2 regions of the Pseudomonas sp. ASL8 genome follow, and region 1 is predicted to be linked to the other one. Evidence: riboswitches for the same ligand, from Rfam matches in the RefSeq annotation. Region 1 holds a riboswitch; the other holds the start of a gene.

The links. A riboswitch is a leader RNA that binds a small molecule or an ion and turns the genes downstream of it on or off. The one in region 1 is predicted to bind cobalamin.
Region 2: another riboswitch for cobalamin. It lies ahead of cobW (cobalamin biosynthesis protein CobW); the one in region 1 lies ahead of cobO (cob(I)yrinic acid a,c-diamide adenosyltransferase).

Annotation. Positions count from the first base shown of each region.
Region 1 is NZ_CM155278.1:2,954,914-2,958,245, forward strand. Features, by position in the region: gene AC1MEA_RS13565 (PQQ-dependent sugar dehydrogenase) at 1-888, opposite strand, end outside; cobalamin riboswitch at 1,109-1,331, shown strand; gene cobO (cob(I)yrinic acid a,c-diamide adenosyltransferase) at 1,437-2,048, shown strand; gene AC1MEA_RS13575 (cobyrinic acid a,c-diamide synthase CobB) at 2,059-3,332, shown strand, end outside.
Region 2 is NZ_CM155278.1:4,377,232-4,380,563, reverse strand. Features, by position in the region: gene cobN (cobaltochelatase subunit CobN) at 1-896, opposite strand, end outside; gene cobW (cobalamin biosynthesis protein CobW) at 900-1,964, opposite strand; cobalamin riboswitch at 2,063-2,277, opposite strand; cobalamin riboswitch at 2,353-2,573, shown strand; gene AC1MEA_RS20050 (CbtB domain-containing protein) at 2,669-2,854, shown strand; gene AC1MEA_RS20045 (CbtA family protein) at 2,866-3,332, shown strand, end outside.

The sequences.
Region 1 (3,332 bases):
TGACGTAATGTAATCGGGCACCAGATCGCTGCCGATTTCGTCGCGCTCATTGACGGCGGTCCACAGCTTGCCCGTCTGCGGTTCCCAGTCCATGCCATTGGGGTTGCGCAGGCCGGAGGCAAAGATCCGGTGCGCGCCTGTCGCGGCATCGACTTCCCAGATCGCGGCTCGATCTACCTCCTTGTCCAGGCCGTTCTCACCGGCATTGCTGTTGGAACCCACGGTCACGTACAGCTTTTTACCGTCTTTGCTGGCAATGACGTTCTTGGTCCAGTGGTGATTGAGTGTCCCTGCGGGCAGGTCTGTCACCTTGCTTGGCTCGCCGGTAATCGAGGTTTGCCCGTTTTCATAATGGAAGCGCAGCAGTTGATCGGTGTCAGCGACATAGAAATCGTTGCCGACCAAGGCCATGCCAAAGGGTGAATTGAGGTTTTGCAGGAACACGGTGCGGGTTTCAGCAACGCCGTCATGATCTTTGTCGCGCAGCAGGGTGATTCGGTTGGCGGACGCTACGCCCGCACCCGCACGGCCCATGACCTTGTTCATGACCCAGCCCCGAATGCCCTTGCTGTCATCGGGCTTGGCGGGTGAGTTGGTTTCGGCGACCAGTACATCGCCGTTAGGCAGCACGTACAGCCAGCGCGGGTGATCCAGGTCTTCGGCAAACGCCGCCACCTGGGTGCCCGGTGCAGCGACAGGCTTCGCACCCTTTGCCCAGCCCACGGCAGGGGCGATGTTCACGGTCGGCATCAGGGTTTTGTTCGGTTCCGGCAGCTTCGGTTGCGGGCCGGTGCCTTCCGCTATTTGCAGGCGGGCGGTCTCGCCGCAAGCAGCAAGGCCGGCCATCAGTACAAGCAGTACTGCCAACTGAGGTCTGAGTGTGAACATGAGGATCTCCATGAAAAACGAAAGGTGCGCGTAAAGCAGTAGAGGAGGGTGGGCTGTCGAGGTTCAACCTTTTGCAGGTGAGTTGATAGTTAGCAAGCTTAGTAGGTGGCGCGAGAGGGCTGTCGTTTAATATCAATCAATATGCCTCGCACGGGGCAAACAGCTTTATTAAACGAAAGGAAAGGGCGCTTCGATTGACGCTCTACCCCCAACCCTCTACCCTTCGCGACGTGTTTCAGGTGCTCAGCCATCGCTGATGGGCTGAGTGAAACAGGGAAGCCGGTGAGGGCGCGTCCAGCGACCGATTCCGGCGCTGCCCCCGCAACGGTAAATGAGTCAAAGCTGCGCATTCAGTCACTGCATCGTAAAGGATGTGGGAAGGCGCGCAGTGAGGGCAAAGCCCGCTCATGAGTCCGGAGACCGGCCTGATCCATCCAACAGCATCACGGCGGGCGATGCTCTGCGCAGGGTCTTTTTTGACCGTGCTGGCAGTCAATTCCTGTGCCTTCCGTTTGCTTTCGCGTGCCCTGCTCAAACGGAGAGCTGAGATGAACGAATCCCCCGAACGTGACGAACGCCACCTGGCGCGCATGCTGCGTAAAAAAGCCGTGATGGACGAGCGTATCGCCAGTTCGCCGAATGAATGCGGGTTGTTGCTGGTCCTGACGGGGAACGGCAAAGGCAAAAGCAGCTCCGCGTTCGGCATGCTCGCCCGCGCCATGGGCCACGGGATGCAATGTGGCGTCGTGCAGTTCATCAAAGGTCGCAACAGCACCGGTGAAGAGCTGTTCTTCCGTCGTTTCCCCGAGCAGGTGCGTTATCACGTCATGGGCGAGGGCTTCACCTGGGAAACCCAGGACCGCCAGCGCGATATCGCCGCCGCCGAAGCTGCCTGGGAAGTGTCCCGGGAAATGCTGCGCGACCCAGGCATCGGCCTGATCGTGCTCGATGAACTGAACATCGCCCTCAAGCACGGCTACCTGGATCTGGAGCAGGTTCTCAGTGACCTGCAAAGCCGTCCGCCGATGCAGCATGTGCTGGTGACGGGGCGTGGCGCGAAACCCGAGCTGATTGATCTGGCCGATACGGTTTCCGAGATCGCTGTGGTCAAGCATGCCTTCCAGGCCGGTATCCGTGCGCAGAAAGGCATCGAGCTATGAGCAGTCCTTCATGAGAGCGCCGCGTCACTGCCCGGCGGTATTGATCGCCGCGCCGGCTTCAGGCCAGGGCAAGACCACCGTGACTGCCGCGTTGGCCCGACTGCACCGTAATCAAGGGCGCAAGGTTCGGGTGTTCAAATGCGGCCCGGATTTTCTCGACCCGATGATTCTCGAGCGCGCCAGTGGTGCGCCGGTCTATCAGCTGGATCTGTGGATGGTCGGCGCGGATGAAAGCCGCCGTCTGTTGTGGGAAGCGGCGGGCGAAGCCGACTTGATTCTGATTGAAGGGGTCATGGGCTTGTTCGACGGTACGCCGTCCAGCGCAGACCTGGCGCGCCATTTCGGCGTACCGGTGCTGGGCGTGATCGACGGCACCGCCATGGCCCAGACCTTTGGCGCGCTGGCCCTGGGCCTGGCGCGCTATCAGCCGGACCTGCCGTTTGCCGGGGTCTTGGCCAATCGCGTCGGCACCGTGCGCCACGCGCAACTGCTCGAAGGCAGCCTGACGGAGGGCTTGCGCTGGTACGGCGCGTTGTCGCGAGAAACCGGGATCGAATTGCCCAGCCGTCATTTGGGCCTGGTGCAGGCCAGCGAACTGAATGATCTGGATGCACGCCTCGACGCAGCCGCCACCGCTCTGGGCAGCACGTGCGAGGTGTCCTTGCCGCCCGCAGTCGAATTCGACGCGCCCGACATCGTCAACACTGAACCCTTGCTTGAGGGGGTGCGCATTGCCATCGCCCGGGACGAGGCGTTTGCCTTTACCTACGGCGCCAGCCTTGACCTGCTGCGAGCCATGGGCGCCGAGTTGTCGTTCTTCTCGCCGATCCACGACACCTTGATTCCCGATGCCGACAGCCTTTATCTGCCTGGCGGTTACCCCGAATTGCACCACGTCGCGCTGGGTCAAAACCTGCCGATGCTGGCCGCCATTCGCGCTCATCATGCCGCGGGTAAACCCCTGCTGGCTGAGTGCGGCGGCATGCTTTACCTGCTTGATGCCTTGACCGATGTCGACGGTCAGCGTGCGGAGCTGGTAGGGCTGCTGACGGGCGAAGCCGTGATGCAGAAACGTTTGGCCGCGCTGGCTTTGCAAGCGGTCGAACTGCCGGAAGGCTTGCTGCGTGGGCACACCTATCACCACTCGCTGACCAGTACCGAGTTGCAGCCCATCGCCCGAGGCCTGAGCCCTAACGGTGGACGCGGCGCCGAGGCGGTTTATCGTGACGGGCGCATGACGGCGTCTTACGTGCACTTCTATTTCCCTTCTAACCCTCAAGCGGT
Region 2 (3,332 bases), 1.4 Mb from region 1:
GCAGGTTCATTGTCCTGGGCGCAAATGGCCTGGATCACCGGAACATTGCGCCGAAACGGTCGCACATGGGGGGCTTCCGGGCTGGATTGAGCGAAGCCGGTGGTATTCAGGATGAGCGCGGCACCGACCTCATCAAGCAGGTCTTCCACCACCGTCAGGCAGCCCGGTTCTTTCAGGCTGGCGACCGCGATGGGTAAAGGATTCAAACCCTGTGCCTGCAAACGGGCGCAGAACACGTCGACAAAGCCGGTGTTGGCCGCTTGCAGGTGGGATCGATAGAACAACAACGCCACAACGGGCTGAGCAGCGTGCCAATCGGCCTGCCAGTCACTCAGCTCCGCATTGGCCTTGTGCGGATGGTAGATCGCGGTACGTGGCAAAGCCTGAGGCTCTGCCCAAGGATAATCGCGGCCCAGCCAACAGTTTGCCAAACAACGATACAGCTCAAGCGCGTTGTGCATGCCGCCCTGGCGAAGAAAATGCCAGAGCCGCTCGCCTTCTTCGGCGGCAACAGTGCTCAAGCCGCTCAACTCCGGGTCCGGACGATCATCGCCCGGCACCAGAATAAGCTGCACCCCCCGTCCGGCAAGCTCCACCAGACGCTCGACGCCATAGCGCCAATACCCAATGCCGCCATGCAGGGAAATCAGGATGACCTTGGCATGACGCAGCACTTGATCGACGTACATGTCCACTGACGCGTGATTTTGCACTTGCATCGGGTTGGCCAGACGCAGACTGGGGTAATCCTCAGGCAACTGTTGCGCCGCCTCGGCGAGCAACGCCAAATGTGAATCGCCGCTGCAGAGAATCACCAGCTCGGCCGGGGTTTGCCCCAGATCAGCGATGCTGTCGTCAGGTACAAAGCCGCCAGGCTGGGTTCTCAGTAAATGCATGGGTCAGCCGGCAACCGCTGCGTGCAGTTGGGCTTCGAGAACGCTGGCGTCGAGTTCCTGACCAATCAATACCAGATGGGTCGCGCGTTCTTCCTCGGCACGCCAGGCACGGTCGAAATGCTTGTCAAACCGCGTCCCGACGCCTTGAATCAGCAAGCGCATCGGCTTGCCCGGAATCGCCGCGAAACCTTTGACCCGCAAAATACCGTGCTGCACCACCAGTTGCGTCAAGGCGTCCAGCAACAGGCTTTCGTCGGCCTGTGGCAATTTGATCGAGATAGAATCGAAAGCATCATGGTCATGGTCGTCATGGTCATCGCCTTCGTGATGGTCATGGTGGGTGCGGCGACTATCGATATGCACCTCCGACTCAGCGCCCAGCCCCAGCAACACGCTGATGGGCAGACGACCGCTGCTGGCTTCGATCACTTTGACCGCAGGTGGCAGTTCTTCGGAGACTTCAGTGCGGACGGTCGCCAGGCCTGCCGCATCGAGCATGTCGGCTTTATTGAGGATAACCAGATCCGCGCTCGCGAGTTGATCGGCGAACAATTCGTGCAGTGGCGACTCATGGTCAAGGTTCGGGTCGAGTTTGCGCTGTGCGTCGACTTGATCCGGGAATGCAGCGAACGTGCCTGCCAACACTGCAGGGCTGTCGACCACGGTAATCACCGCATCGACCGTGCAGGCGTTACGAATTTCTGGCCACTGAAACGCTTGGACCAAGGGTTTTGGCAGCGCCAGGCCAGAGGTTTCAATCAGGATGTGATCCAGGTCGCCGCGACGGGCAACCAATTCGCGCATGACCGGGAAGAACTCTTCCTGAACCGTGCAGCACAGGCAACCGTTGGCCAACTCATACACACGACCGTTGGCTTCTTCTTCGGTGCAGCCAATGGTGCATTGCTTGAGGATGTCGCCATCGATGCCCAGTTCGCCGAATTCGTTGACGATCACCGCGATGCGCCGACCTTCGGCGTTGTCGAGAATGTGCCGCAGCAACGTGGTTTTACCCGACCCGAGGAAACCGGTAACGATAGTGACGGGAAGTTTGGCCAGTGATTTCATCGGATGCCCTTTGGCAAAGCGGCGGGCAAACAGGACGATAACCACGTAGCACATGCACGCAGATCAATTCGCCACCGGATCACCCCGCCCGGTTGTAGTGAGAATCTTGTTTCGAGGCAGGTCTCCTGGCTGACGGTGGCGTGTTGGCGGCCTATAAAAAAGCGTCCAGTACGCGTTCATTGCGCCTTCCCGCACGCGTGCAGTGGCAGTGCAATGAACATGACCGTTTACAGTTGCGGGGGCAGCCGCGGCTTGAACCGCGTTCCCTTTTAGCTCCGTGCAATACCGGAGCACCTCGAACGAGCAAGGCTACGCAGTGGCTGCGGGCAGGTCAATCACCGGCTAAGCCGCAGATGCTCTGGATTGACTCCTGTGCGTGCTCATGTTTTCCTACGGCCTTGTTTCGGGTGCCCTTCACAGGGTGAAACGGGAAACCGGTGCGCTTCATGCCAATAGGCATAAGCAAGTCCGGCGCTGCCCCCGCAACGGTAAGCGAGTGAAGAGTCAGATCCACTGTGCCAGCAGTCCGGCATGGGAAGGTGATTCTTGATGGTCAGGCTACACAGACCCCTCGCAAGCCCGGAGACCGGCCCGACAAATGACCTAACAAACCCGCGGTGGGCGGGCGCTGTTGAACCTCTACTGACGCCTGTCAGTGGGGTTTCCATGCGCTTGCCTACTTGCAGACACTTGAGGGAAGCGCCATGTCGATCAGCACTATCAGCCACTCAGCTACAACCACCTCCACTCAGACCCGACGCCTGACGGCTGCCGTCAGCGCCCTCCTGCTGGGTGCATTCCTGGTCTACTTCGCCGGTTTCTCGCATATCAATGCCGTCCACAACGCGGCGCACGATACCCGCCACAGCTCTGCCTTCCCTTGCCATTGAGACCTGCCGCCATGTTCAAGCGTATCGCTCAAACAGCCGGGTTCACGGGTCTGTTCGCCGCACTGTTGTTGACGCTGCTGCAAAGCTTCTGGGTTGCGCCGCTGATTCTGCAAGCGGAGACCTATGAAAAGGCGCCGACAGAACACGTCCATGAGCATGCTGAAGGCGCTGGGCACGTTCACGACGCCGAGGCATGGGAACCTCAAGACGGCTGGCAGCGTGTCGTGTCCACCACCGGGGGCAATCTGGTGGTCGCAGTCGGTTTTGCATTGATGCTCGCGGGGCTTTACACCCTGCGTGCGCCGGGCCGTACGTCTCAGGGGATACTGTGGGGGCTGGCCGGTTTTGCCGTGTTCGTTCTCGCTCCGACCCTGGGCCTGCCACCTGAGCTGCCGGGGACTGCGGCGGCTGATCTGGTTCAGCGACAAATCTGGTGGGCGAGCACGGCAGCTTCTACCGCCGTCGCCTTGGCGCTGAT